3 regions of the Sporosarcina sp. NPDC096371 genome follow, and region 1 is predicted to be linked to each of the others. Evidence: riboswitches for the same ligand, from Rfam matches in the RefSeq annotation. Region 1 holds a riboswitch; each other region holds the start of a gene.
What was found. Region 1 has a riboswitch for cobalamin ahead of metE (5-methyltetrahydropteroyltriglutamate--homocysteine S-methyltransferase). Riboswitches for the same ligand answer to the same signal wherever they lie in the genome.
Positions count from the first base shown of each region.

Region 2: it holds a riboswitch for cobalamin, as region 1 does, so the genes downstream of both, ACIQ0H_RS07785 (ABC transporter substrate-binding protein) here and metE (5-methyltetrahydropteroyltriglutamate--homocysteine S-methyltransferase) in region 1, are expected to answer to the same signal.
Region 3: it holds a riboswitch for cobalamin, as region 1 does, so the genes downstream of both, ACIQ0H_RS07245 (ribonucleoside-diphosphate reductase subunit alpha) here and metE (5-methyltetrahydropteroyltriglutamate--homocysteine S-methyltransferase) in region 1, are expected to answer to the same signal.

Region 1 is NZ_JBIWFE010000003.1:34,036-38,672, forward strand. Features, by position in the region: gene metE (5-methyltetrahydropteroyltriglutamate--homocysteine S-methyltransferase) at 1-1,455, opposite strand, end outside; cobalamin riboswitch at 1,650-1,797, opposite strand; gene ACIQ0H_RS08970 (DUF3006 domain-containing protein) at 1,922-2,185, opposite strand; gene ACIQ0H_RS08975 (MBL fold metallo-hydrolase) at 2,186-3,307, opposite strand; gene ACIQ0H_RS08980 (DUF6843 domain-containing protein) at 3,453-3,953, shown strand; gene ACIQ0H_RS08985 (NAD-dependent succinate-semialdehyde dehydrogenase) at 3,960-4,637, shown strand, end outside.
Region 2 is NZ_JBIWFE010000002.1:378,969-383,605, forward strand. Features, by position in the region: gene argS (arginine--tRNA ligase) at 1-1,526, shown strand, start outside; cobalamin riboswitch at 1,742-1,892, shown strand; gene ACIQ0H_RS07785 (ABC transporter substrate-binding protein) at 2,011-2,973, shown strand; gene ACIQ0H_RS07790 (FecCD family ABC transporter permease) at 2,966-3,961, shown strand; gene ACIQ0H_RS07795 (adenosylcobinamide amidohydrolase) at 3,963-4,637, shown strand, end outside.
Region 3 is NZ_JBIWFE010000002.1:265,358-269,994, forward strand. Features, by position in the region: gene ACIQ0H_RS07235 (alanine/glycine:cation symporter family protein) at 1-676, shown strand, start outside; gene argS (arginine--tRNA ligase) at 735-2,399, opposite strand; T-box leader at 2,453-2,643, opposite strand; cobalamin riboswitch at 2,914-3,098, shown strand; gene ACIQ0H_RS07245 (ribonucleoside-diphosphate reductase subunit alpha) at 3,269-4,637, shown strand, end outside.

The DNA.
Region 1 (4,637 bases):
GTGAACAAAGACATCTAGCCCGATATCTTCTTGAATGTCGATCCATTGTTTGATTTCATTGCGGACGAAGTCGCGGTATTGTACATCCGTCGATTCACCTTTGCGCCATTTTGTTCGTGCACGGCGAACTTCCGGTGTCTGTGGGAAACTACCGATTGTTGTTGTTGGTAATAGTGGCAATTTAAAGTAGTCCTGCTGTTTGTCACGACGTTCTTTGAATGGCGAATGACGCTGACCATCTTGTACGCTGATGTTTTGCACGGCTTGCAGTAAACCAGGGTGATTTCTTGCAGGCAGATCTTCAAGATTTTGACGAGCAGTTAAACTTGTTGCCACCGCATCTGCGATCGCTTGATTCCCTTCGCGCAGGCCTTTAACGAGCGTTGTGACTTCCACAAGCTTTTCATCTGCAAAAGCAAGCGCGGCTTTAATCGTTGCATCCAGTTTTTCTTCCGATTGTACGGTAACTGGAACGTGAAGCAGACTGCTTGAAGGTTGTACCCACATGCGATCTGTTGGAACGAGCTTTGTCAACGCATCAAGCAAACTCGCTTTTTCTTTCAAATCTGCACGCCAGATGTTGCGTCCATCAATGAGGCCGACAGCAAGGGTTTTATCTACTGGGAAACTGTGTGCTTGCAATTGTTCAAGATTCTTATCTGCACCTTGCGCGAAATCTAGACCAATACCAGCTACAGGAAGGGCAACAACCTCTTCATAGTTCTCGAGTGCGTCAAAATATGTTTGTAGCATAATTTTAGTATGCGGAGCTACCGTACTTAGTTGTTTGTAAATTTCGGAGACGGTTTGGATGTCATCTTTCGTCAGTGACGTTGAGAGAATCGGTTCTTCGAGTTGAACCCACTGCGCCCCTGCTTCTGCTAATTCGTTAAGAATTTGGCCGTAAAGGGGAATCAATTGCAAAATGAATGCCGGGATATCCTTTTTGTCATAGCCTTTTGATAGTTTTAAAAACGTATATGGGCCAATTAAAACAGGCTTGCCGTCAATATTCAATTTTTCTTTCGCTTCCAGATAGGCAGTAAGTGGTTTGTTCTCTGTCAGTACTAGTTTTTTCTGACCATATTCTGGCACGATGTAATGGTAGTTTGCGTTGAACCATTTTGTCATTTCTGACGCAACTGCTTGATCATTGCCGCGTGCAATCGAGAAATACGTGGCAAGCGATACATCTCCGCCAGACCATCCAAAGCGCTCAGGAATCATGCCGAACATCACAGCTGTATCGAGCATCCGGTCGTAAAGCGTGAAATCACCGACAGGAATCAAGTCAATCCCCGCATCCTTTTGTTTTTGAAGACGTTCCAGCCGAAGTGTTTCGATTTCTGCGTGGAATAGGTCTTCCTCCAATTTTCCAGTCCAAAAAGCCTCGAGTGCTTTTTTCCATTCCCTGTTGCCCCCGATATATGGGTAACCAATCGTACTGCTGATCATTGACATACCGTTTCGTCTCCTCTTTTTGTGAAGTGAAGAAGTGTTTTTTAGCTTCTTAGGCAACAAAAAAACACTTCTAACGAGGGTTAGAAATGTTTACGTAGTTGATTCCGCTAGTTACGGATCGTACATGTGTGCCGCGGCACACATATCATTTGCGTTTGCATTCTAACACTCCCTATCGACCGTAGGGTAGAGCGTTACAAAAATAGGCAGCTATCTGGCTTCAGCAAATTTGCTGTTACAGTGGCGGGACCGCGCCGGATTATCGTTTCACCGGCTTCTCTATTAAGATCTGACAAATGTACGACTCATCAGACCACCTATTTCCATTGCTTTACTATTTAGTTATCGATGTGTTCAAAGCTATCATGTATCTATTATTCTGTCAAACGGAATATTACGAAAGAGTTTGAAAAAACGCCAGAGGAATGGTTCCTTGGCGTTTTTTCGGGTCTTCAACTATTTACTGACGTTTAAACCGGCTTGTCTTTTTCGATTTCAATCGCTGCATTCGATCTTCAACTTCTTGCCTATTCGCAAGCGTCTTGTCTATATCTGTTTGAATCGCAATGATTTTATCTTCTTGAATAGTCACTAAAAACCAAGTCCCCACAGTGCTGCCTGCTGGAAGGAAAGAAACGGGTACATGGAATTGCTGTTGTAATGCGTCAACGAGTATCAATGCGTCATTTGTATCCGTAAAACGATCGAGATAGCCTGAATGCATTTATTTGCCTCCCACGCAGGCAAGTCCCTGCGATTTGATATCCTGTAAACGTGCAGGTCCAATCCCTTTAATGGTGGTGAGCTCATCAATAGAATGATAAGGGCGAAGTTTGATTAATTCACTTGCCAAAGCAGGACCGATATGTGTGATTTGCTGAACATCTTCTTCACTTGCCGTGTTGATATCCAGACAAGAATTTCCCGCTGTTGGCTGGGAAAGTGTTCCTTGTTTTTGGGTCATGACTGTATAGGTTTTTCCATCTGTTTCTACCATGATCGTACCATGTGTATCTGTTCCGTATAGGGGGATGTCCCTCGAATGGATACGATCAACGACTTCAGCATCAGGATGACCATATGAGTTATCAATCCCGGCAGAGTAAATCGCGATTTCTGGCTTGACGGCCTGCAAAAATTCAGGTGTGCTAGATGTATTGGAGCCATGGTGTCCGAGATGTAAAATCTGTGCATGGATGTTTGCGCCATTTGTGAGGATTGCCTGTTCCGCCTGTTGTTCAGCATCCCCTGTGAATAGGAAGGACACTTCTCCATATTGTAACCGCATCGCGAGCGAATTATTATTTGTATTCGCCGAAAGAGCGTTTGGATGAAGAATCGCGATTTCAAGTGGTCCGATGTCAAATACCTCGCCAACTTCGGGTTCGTAATACTCGACATTATGCTTCTCAATTGCTTCTAGTGATTTCGCAAACACCCCTGAATTTGCGGTTTCCCCGTTCATCCACACTTCAGTTACGGAAAACTCTCCTATGATTTTATCCAATTGGCCGATGTGATCGGCATGGGGATGTGTCACGGCGATGATGTCAATATCCTTGATATTTTGTGCATGAAGGTAATCGACTACATCGGATGCGTTCCAATCTCCGGTATCAATAAGGAGATTAATCGATTCATCCTTGTCAATTACTTGTAGCAACGTCGCATCCGCTTGTCCAACGTCTATGTAATGGACTTTCAATGTACCATTTTGTTGTGCATCGCCAGTGTCTATCTCTACGTTGTCTAATTTGGATACAGGTTCAATGATGTCATTTGAACAACCAGAAAAAATAAGCAAACTGATGAATAGAGTAAGATAGGCGACTATTTTTTTACGCATGATAGTCCTCCTAAGTCATAATGTCATAGTGTATATCCTTAATTGTAACAGATGGGTGAACGTTAGTTCCATTGACAATAATATGATAGAATTGACAGATAACCGTTATGATTTTGAACGAATGTATGAGATGAGGGAATAAAGAATGAACAAAAAGTGGTTTATCGTAAGCACACTTTTCATAACCTTTTTAGTAAGTGGATGCATGAACAGCGGCAAAACAAACGCCATCTATTTAATTCCTGAAGGTTATACCGGGCATGCATTGGCTTTTTATAATGTGAAGGGTGCGCAGCCACTTACGTATGAAGGGGATTTTGCGGTTCATGAAATGAATGAAGAAGGTTATTTTGCGACTTCGAAGAATGATATGACGTATGGAACTGTGACGGATCAATATTATTTTGTTGATGAAAATGGTACGCGGACACCCATTGATGATCGTTGCGTTCGGGGATTAGGGACAGGCGGATATGATTCTTATGGTGATGGTTCGTCAGTGAATCTTGTCTATACAGGTATTGATATTACAGATGACTGTTCTGATGCATTTCGGAATACGACTAGCAATTTTGAGGATGGAAAAACACAACCGATTATGAATCGGGTATTGGAGAAATACTATTCGAAGTCCAATGAGGAGTGAGTATACTTGAAAACTTATCTTATGATGATTAATGGTGAAGAAGTTGGGCATGAACTGCCAGTTATAGAAGTAAGTAACCCTGCTACAGGCGAAGTATTTGCGACTGTTCCGAAGGGGAGTCGTGAGGAAGCTGAGCTTGCCGTCGATGCTGCGTACAAAGCATTTGAACAATGGTCTAGTTTATCGGCTTATGAGCGAAGTGAATTGATTCGCAACTGGCATGATTTGATAAAGGAGCAGACGGAAGACCTGGCGATGACGATGACGCAAGAACAAGGGAAACCGCTTTCTGAAGCTCGTGGTGAAATCAATTATGCGAATGGTTTTATGTCCTGGTATGCAGAGGAAGGCAAGCGGATTTACGGTGAAATCATACCGGCTACGCAACAAAACAAGCGCCTTTTCGTTCATAAGCAGCCAGTTGGAGTAGCTGCAGTGATTACCCCATGGAATTTCCCGGCGGCGATGATCACACGGAAAGTGGCGCCAGCACTGGCAGCAGGATGTACGGTTGTCATAAAGCCAGCCGGCCAAACGCCACTGACAGCTTTGAAGCTTGTTCAGTTGGCCAAGCAGGCAGGTATCCCGAGTGGCGTTGTCAATATCGTTACGGGAGACTCCAAAGTAATTGGGGATACTTGGCTACAAGATCCGCGTGTCCGGAAATTGACGTTCACAGGCTCG
Region 2 (4,637 bases), on a different contig from region 1:
CAAACATCGCGATGCAACTGACAAAATTGGCGAAAAAGCCACCACGTGCTATTGCGGAAGCAATTCTTGAGAAATTGGACACGTCAGCAACTTCCATTGAATCCATCGACATTGCGGGCCCAGGGTTCATGAATATCAAATTGAAAACAGATTACCTAGGCGATGTTGTGAAGACGGTTCTGGAGCAGGCAGAAAATTATGGCCGTTCAACTTCTGGCGCAAATGAAAAAGTTCAGGTGGAATTTGTATCTGCTAACCCGACTGGGGATCTTCATCTAGGCCATGCACGTGGAGCGTCACTTGGCGATTCACTTTGTAATGTCCTCGATTTTGCAGGTTACGATGTCGCACGCGAATACTATATTAACGACGCAGGTAATCAAGTGCATAATCTTGCGAAATCCGTGGAAGCGCGTTATTTCCAAGCGCTTGGTTTAGACATGGAAATGCCTGAGGACGGCTACCAAGGAAAAGATATTATTGGTATTGGAGAAGAGCTTGCGAAAGAATTTGGCGATAAATACGTCAACGTTGCTGAAGAAGAGCGTTATGCATTTTTCCGTAAGTACGGACTTGATTTCGAATTGGAAAAATTGAAGAAAGACCTAGCTGATTTCCGCGTATCGTTTGATGTATGGTTCTCGGAAACTTCATTATATGAAAACGGTAAAATCGACGTTGCGCTCGACAAATTGCGTGCAAACGGCCATGTTTTTGAAGAAGACGGTGCAACGTGGTTCCGTTCAACAACATTTGGCGATGACAAAGATCGTGTACTCATTAAAAATGATGGAACATATACGTATTTGACACCAGACATTGCTTATCATGAAGATAAATTATTCCGTGGCTTCGACAAGCTCATTAACATTTGGGGAGCAGATCACCACGGTTACATCCCGCGTATGAAAGCGGCAATTGAAGCCCTCGGTTACGATCGGGAAACACTGGAAGTCAGTGTGGCGCAAATGGTTCAGCTGTATAAAGACGGCGAGAAATTCAAAATGAGTAAGCGTACAGGGAAAGCAGTGACATTGCGTGAACTTGTAGAAGAAGTGGGTCTTGATGCAGTTCGTTACTTCTTTGCTATGCGTTCAGGCGATTCTCAAATGGACTTTGACCTCGATCTTGCGATTTCACAGTCCAATGAAAACCCTGTGTACTACGCACAATATGCGCATGCACGGATTTCTTCCATCTTGCGACAAGCCGGTGAAGCAGGACTAGCTGCATCTGTGGCTAACGTTTCTTTATTGCAAGCGGAAAAAGAATTGGATTTGTTGAAGAAGATTGGTGATTTCCCACAAGTGGTGAGTGATGCGGCAAGAATGCGCATTCCACATCGCGTCGCAACTTATATTCAAGAACTGGCTGCAGCATTCCATAGCTTCTACAATGCAGAAAAAGTATTGGATCCAGCAAATCATGAATTGTCAGAAGCACGACTTGCACTTATCACGGCAACACGTACGACTGTTGCAAATGCACTAAAACTGATTGGTGTTTCTGCCCCAGAAAAAATGTAATTGAATGGACCGCTACGCTGAGGATGTTTTCCTTGGTGTGGCGGTTTTTTGATGGGAGGAAAGTTATAGTTTGCAATCAAAACCTAGTTGAGTGCAAGCAAACAACATATGTACGCAAGCAAATCCCGATGGAGTGCAATCTAACCTGAGTTAAATGAAAGTAAATCAACATCGACACCTTCAAAAGTTGTAGTATACTGAAAGATGTACAAAATTACATAGCCAAACATAAAGGTGCCTCGCCATCAAAGACGAGGTTAAAAGGGAAGTCGGTTGAAGTCCGACGCGGTCCCGCCACTGTAAGTGTCGACACGTTGCTAAAACGTGACCACAAGTCAGGAGACCTGCCTTTATGAATCATCCGTAAGCCTACGAGGATAGGTTTGGTGGAAATCGATGCGTCCACGCATCCGTATTTTTACTAAAACATTCCTCCGTGCTCATGCGGGGGATTTTTATTTGGAACAAATAGGAGGAAAATGATATGAAAAAGATGTGGCCATTATGGCTAATGTCACTACTTGCAGTGTTTGTCCTCGCGGCATGCGGAACTGCAACAGATAAGCCTAAAGTAGATGCAACACCACAGGAAGATGTCGCTTCTCAAAAAGATTTTCCACTAACGATAACGGACGCAGTCGGCAATGAAATTACATTGGAAAAAGCGCCGGAAACGATTGTTTCCATGCAGTCTAGCAACACCGAAATTTTGTTCGCGCTTGGACTAAATACTGAAGTCATTGCTGTTAGTGACTACGATAATTACCCTGCAGAAGCACTTGAAAAAGAGAAAATCGGTGGTCAGCAGTTTGACGTAGAGAAGATCGTTGCGATGAATCCCGACATCGTCTTTGCCCACGAAATGGGGCTAAGTACCGGTGAAGAAGGTCTCCAACAAATCCGTGATGCAGGAATCCCTGTCTTCGTTGTGAAAAATGCAAAAGATTTTGAAGAAACGTATGCAACAATCGTAACAATCGGACAAGCAACAGGTAAATCAGAAGAAGCTGAAAAAATCATCGCAAATATGAAAGAGAAAGTTGAAGAAGTGACATCGAAATTAGCTTCCGTTGACAAAAAGAAGACGGTTTTCGTAGAAACATCACCGGCACCGACTATCTACACACCAGGTAACAATACGTTTATGAATGAAATCCTCAACATGGTTGGAGCAAAAAATATTTCCGCTGACCAAGAAGATTGGTTCATGATGTCTCCAGAAGAAATCGTTAGCCGTAATCCGGAAGTCATCATTGTGATGTATAGCTATATTGACACAGCTGTCGAAGATGTTTACAAACGTGATGGTTTTGATTCGATTACAGCTATCAAAAACCAAGCAGTTGTTCAAGTGGATGAAAACAAGACAAGCCGTACAGGTCCACGTCTTGCAGAGGGGTTGGAAGAAGTAGCAAAAGCTATCTATCCAGAGGCTTTTGGTGAATAAATCTAGCGTTGCCTATATCGTGTCTATCGCCACACTTGCTGTGGCGATTTGGCTCGGTGTATCGATCGGCTCGGTGAATATTCCGATCAGTACGTTATGGAATACAGGAGCAGATGAGACAGCTACGAATATTTTATGGAAGATTCGTATGCCACGCGTCGTATTGGCAGGACTAGTTGGCGCGTCACTTGCAATTGCAGGAGCCGCTTTTCAAGGACTGCTCAAAAATCCGCTCGCTGATCCATACACCCTCGGAGTGTCATCCGGCGCCTCTGTCGGCGCTGTGATGACGCTTTTTTTCGGTATTTCCATCCCGATATTTGGCAACTATACGCTACCCATTTTTAGTATGGTCGGTGCAGCATTGACGATGTTCCTTGTGCTAGGATTTGCACGCCTCGTCGATCGTGCGCTGAAAATGGAAACCATTATTTTAACAGGCATCATCTTCGGCTCGTTTCTGGGTTCCGTGTTATCGCTAATGATTGCTTTAACTGGTGAAGAACTGCGACAAATTATCGGCTGGTTGCTCGGCAGTGTATCGATGCGTGGTTGGAATTATGTCACGATGATCTTGCCGTTTGTCCTCATTGGTTCCATTATGCTTTGGCTATGTCGCCTTGAATTAAATGCCATGTTGTTCGGCGAAGAGCGCGCTCACCATTTAGGGGTCAATGTGAAGCGCAGGAAATTCATGATTTTAATTGGGGGGTCCATCCTGACAGGTTCGGCAGTTGCTGTGTCAGGGACAATTGGCTTTGTCGGCCTCGTCGTGCCACATATGACGCGCCTGCTATGGGGGGCTGATCATCGTCATTTATTGACATTATCGTTCTTGAATGGTGCATCGCTTCTGATTATTTGTGATCTCATTGCACGGACGATTATTTCGCCAACAGAATTGCCAGTCGGTGTGATTACGGCATTTATTGGCGCGCCAGTATTTGCATTTATTTTCTACAAACAACGAAGGAAGGGGGCGATGTGATATGCTGCAAGTTTACAACTTAACGGGTGGTTACGGTAAGAAACCTGTCGTGAAATCCATCACATTCGATGTCAAGAAAGGCGAAGTACTCGGCATTTTAGGTCCAAACGGTAGCGGGAAATCAACGCTACTGAAGCTCATTTCGGGGATTCTTCCGAATCAGGAAGGTTCTGTCATGATTGACGGGCAACATGTGACGGTTTACTCGCAAAAAGAATTCGCTAGAAAAGTAGCTGTGTTACCGCAGCTCCATGCACATGCTTTCTCGCATTCCGTTCATGAAACGGTGTCGCTCGGTAGGTATCCGCACCAGTCCGGGCTTTTTTCTTCTTGGTCAGTAGAGGATGAACGTGCGGTCAATGAAGCGATGCAGCATACAGCGATTACGCGGTATACAGATACGCCGATTGAATTGTTATCAGGCGGGGAACAGCAACGTGTTTTCGTAGCACAAGCACTTGCTCAAGAAGCGCCGATTTTGTTGTTAGATGAGCCAACGAACCATCTCGACATCGCTCACCAACAACAATTAATGGATACTATTCGCAGGCAAGCGGTCGATAAAGGGCTGACCGTCGTATCGGTCTTTCATGATATAAATTTGGCATCGTTGTATTGCGACCGCTTGCTCGTGATGGAAAAAGGACAGATTGCGGCCATGGGAACTCCGCAAGAG
Region 3 (4,637 bases), on a different contig from region 1:
TGGTATTCAGGAAATGGTCGGTGGTGGTATCGGTGCGGCCATGATGCAAGGTATTCGACGAGGGCTATTTTCAAACGAAGCCGGGATGGGGAGTGTGCCGAATGCAGCAGCTACTGCAAGTATCTCTCATCCAGCGAAGCAGGGACTTGTTCAAAGCCTTGGTGTCTTTTTCGATACCATCATTATTTGTTCAGCTACCGCATTTATCATTCTGTTGGCTGATCTTTATGGTACTGGAGCACAGGATGGGATCATCTTGACACAAGCGTCGATGGCTGTGCACGTTGGGGCGTGGGCTCCTTACTTCATCGCGGTTGCCATTATGTTTTTCGCGTTTAGTTCGATAATAGGGAATTACTATTATGGTGAGACCAATATTGAATTTATCAATGGGAATAAATCATGGATGACAGTTTACCGTGTTGCTGTACTTGGTATGGTGATGTTTGGTGCAATGGCAAAAGTTAGCGTTGTTTGGAGCATGGCGGATTTATTCATGGGGATGATGGCGATTTTGAATTTGATTGTCATTCTAATGCTTGGTAAAGTCGCATTCAAAGTACTGGATGATTTCACGGTTCAACGTAAAAAAGGTTTGAATCCAACTTTTAAAGCAAGTACGATTCCAGGTCTGACAGGTGCTGAGTGTTGGGAAGAAAAAAAGTCTGAAAAATAATAGCAAGACTCAAAAAGCATCGGTGCTTTTCACCGATGCTTTTCTTAATTTAGTAAAGTTACATTTCCTCCGGTGCTGCCATTCCTAATAAGCGCAAAGCTTCTTTCAAGACAGTGGCAGTACAGCTAATGAGCGCGATTCGATAGGTTAGATGGTTGGCATCCGAAAGCACCTGGACATTGCCGTAAAATGAGTTGAAAGCTTGTGCAAGATCGACTGCATACTTTGCAATGAAGGAAGGATCTGCATGGTCTGCGGCACGTTTAATGACTTGTGGGAACTGCTCAAGTGTTTTTACGATTTCCCATTCAAAATCATTTACCTCATCGACTGTAAAAGTAGTTGTGTCATCAGCTTTTCTTAGCACTGCATGAGCCCGTGCGCATGCATATTGGACATATGGACCAGTTTCGCCTTCTGTTTGGAGCATAGTTGCCAAGTTAAACTCGATATCGTGTTTTCGGTGCTGCTTTAGATCACTGAAAATGATAGCACCAACGCCAATGGCCAGAGCAATCGCTTCTTTATTTAATAAGTTAGGGTTTTTTTCTTCAATATTTTTTTGTGCAAGGGCAATGGCATCGTTCAGCACTTCTTCCAATAATACGATTTTCCCTTTGCGTGTGGACATCTTTTTTCCGTCCTTCAAGATGAGTCCGAAAGGGATATGCTCGATTGTATCTGCCCAGTCGTAGCCCAGTTTGCCGAGTACCTGCTTCACTTGTGTGAAGTGAAAGCTTTGTTCATTGCCAACGACGTACAGCGATTTCACGAAGTTATAGGTTGTTTTTCTGTCGATGGCGGCGCTCAAATCACGAGTCGCATACAATGTAGCGCCATCTGATTTTTTAATCAAACAAGGCGGCATATCCTCATCGAGCTCAACGACTAACGCACCATCCGACTCCACCAACAGTCCTTTGTTAGCTAACTCGTTGACGACGGGTTCCATTTTGTCATTATAATAAGCTTCGCCGTTATACGAATCGAAGGTGATTCCTAGCAAGTCATAAATGCGTTGAAACTCTTTCAGTGATGCTGATTTGAACCATTTCCATAATGCGAGTGCCTCGGTATCGCCGTCTTCAAGCGCTTTGAAAGCTGCTCTACCTTGCTCATTTAGCGAGTCATCTAGCTCTGCTTCTTCGTGGAAACGGATGTACAGCCCCAATAGTGTTTGTATCGGTGCTTGTTGAACTTCTTGCTCACTTCCCCATTTCCGATACGCTGTGAGTAACTTACCGAACTGCGTTCCCCAATCGCCGATATAATTAATCTTCACGGTATTAAAACCATTCTTTTCGAGTAATAAAGCAATCGAATTACCGATGACGGTAGAGCGTAGATGGCCCATAGAAAACGGCTTTGCAATATTAGGGGAGGACAAATCAATCGTGACAACTCCGCCATTGCCATCATTATTGGAACCATAAGATGTGGATTGTTTGTGAATGGTTTGCAGTAAAAAACGAGTGATTTCAGAACGATTAACAAATATATTCACATAACCACCCATAGCTTGCGCTTTTAAGATTAACGGATGATTGATGGCTTGAGCCAGTTCTTCAGCAATGACAACGGGGGATTTTCGTAATTCCTTTGCAAACGGGAAACAGGGTAGTGCCAAGTCACCTAAATGTGTATGAACGGGCCGTTCAAGCATACTTTCTTGTATCGGAATCGGACTAAATTGTTGTAGAACTTGCAAAATATCTTTTTTCATCGCCAACCACTCCTCGTTTATTTATTTGAACAAAAAAAGCCCTCGTCTCAAATTAATGAGACGAAAGCTTAGCCTCCGCGGTACCACTCAAATTGCCCATACAGGGCCACTTTCTCATAACGGCGAGTCACCGGCTTTACAAGCATCTCAGAAGTGCGGTTCACAACCATTCTTTACTAGGCTCCCATCGTCCCTAGTTTGCTGAAAAAGAAATGACTGTTACTCTCTTCGTCATAGATATTGTATTTGAATGTAGCAAAATTGGAATCAGGTGTCAATGAGGAATCTGTCTATTCTAAAAAATGCGTGGTAGCAAAATATTTTTTGACTGCGCGATATTGTTTATAACTTTGTAGATAGTTACGTACATGTTGATAATGACGGTCACAATGATAAGCGAAAAAAACTGTGGATATGTGGATAAGCCTTTGTTAATCGAACGTAAAAACTTTTCTCCTATTTACGTTATAACCACAACATGTTAGGGTAAAGAAAGTAAATGAGACACAACATATAGTATTGAACGATGAAATGGTACCGACACCGGTTTAAAAGGGAATCCGAAATAATGGAGCTGTCCCCGCAACTGTAAGCGCCGACGACCGCCGAATAAGCCACTGTGGAGAGCACACCATGGGAAGGGCAAGGCAGGAAGGACGAAGCGTGAGCCAGGAGACCTGCCTTTCATCGTCAAGCGACACTTTCTTCGGGGGTTGAGAGGTTGAAGCGAATGGGATGCTGTTTTTTTCGTGAGGCCCTATTCCGTTTCCAACAACGAACCCATGGGCGATAGCTCTACCGATAAGGTGGACCTGTCGCTTTTTTAATGAAAACTTATAGACAACATATTAGACAACATATAGAAGGAGATGGTCGTTTTGACTACTAAAATTGCGAAAACTGGAATTGATCGTATAGTGGATGAGTTACAGGGTGAATTTGGTGCGGGGAAAATAGAACCGCTCGTCATCGCAAGTGAACGCTGGTTACAGAAAAATCCGGAGGGCTCTCAGTCTGAATGGACGAAAGCGATGACGTTAGAATCACTAAGCAACTTGGACGAGTCAACAACGTACTGGACATTTGTTGCAGCACGTATCCATCTCCGTGACGTCTATGCGCGACAAGAACAACTACGTGGGGCAAAAGTCTATACAGATTTTGCGAACAACGTTGCCCGTCTTGTTGATCAAGGCTTGTACACATCTGTATTGACAGAAAAATATTCACACGAAGACCTTGTCCATCTTGGACAGTTAATGGAACCCGAACGGGACAAGCTATTTACATATATCGGATTAAAAACGTTGATGGACCGCTATGTAGCAGTCGATTTCAATAAACAATCGGTTGAACTTCCACAAGAGCGTTGGTTGATTATTGCGATGATGCTCATGCAAAATGAAACGGAAAATCGTCTTGGAAAAGTAGCGGAGTCATACTGGGCAATGAGCAACTTGTTTATGACCGTGGCGACGCCGACATTGTCGAATGCTGGGAAACCACATGGTCAATTGTCGAGCTGCTTTATCGACACAGTCGACGATTCTTTGCAAGGAATCTACGACAGCAACACGGATATCGCCAACTTGTCGAAATACGGTGGCGGCATCGGTGTTTACATGGGGAAAGTGCGCAGTCGTGGTGCTTCCATCAGAGGATTTAAAGGTGCATCAAGCGGAGTCCTTCCGTGGATTAAACAGTTGAATAACACGGCAGTCAGTGTTGATCAGCTTGGACAACGCCAAGGTGCAATCGCCGTATACTTGGATGTTTTCCATAAAGATATTTTCACTTTCCTTGATTTGAAACTGAATAATGGCGACGAGCGCTTACGTGCGCATGATATTTTCACAGGTGTATGTTTACCGGATATTTATATGGAACAAGTAGAAGCGCGCGGTGAATGGCACTTATTTGATCCACATGAAGTCCGTACGGTAATGGGTTATTCTCTTGAGGACTATTATGATGAAACAAAAGGCGGCGGTTCTTTCCGTGAGAAATATATGGAATGCGTCAACCATCCAGAATTGAGCAAGGAAACTGTCCCTGCTATTGACCTTATGAAACGTATTATGCGCAGTCAGCTTGAAACAGGCGTGCCGTTTATGTTCTACCGTGATGAAGTCAATCGTGCTAATGCGAACAAACATGAAGGTATGATTTATTCTTCCAACTTGTGTACAGAAATTATGCAAAATATGAGTGCGACGCAATTTGAATCGGTTACACTCG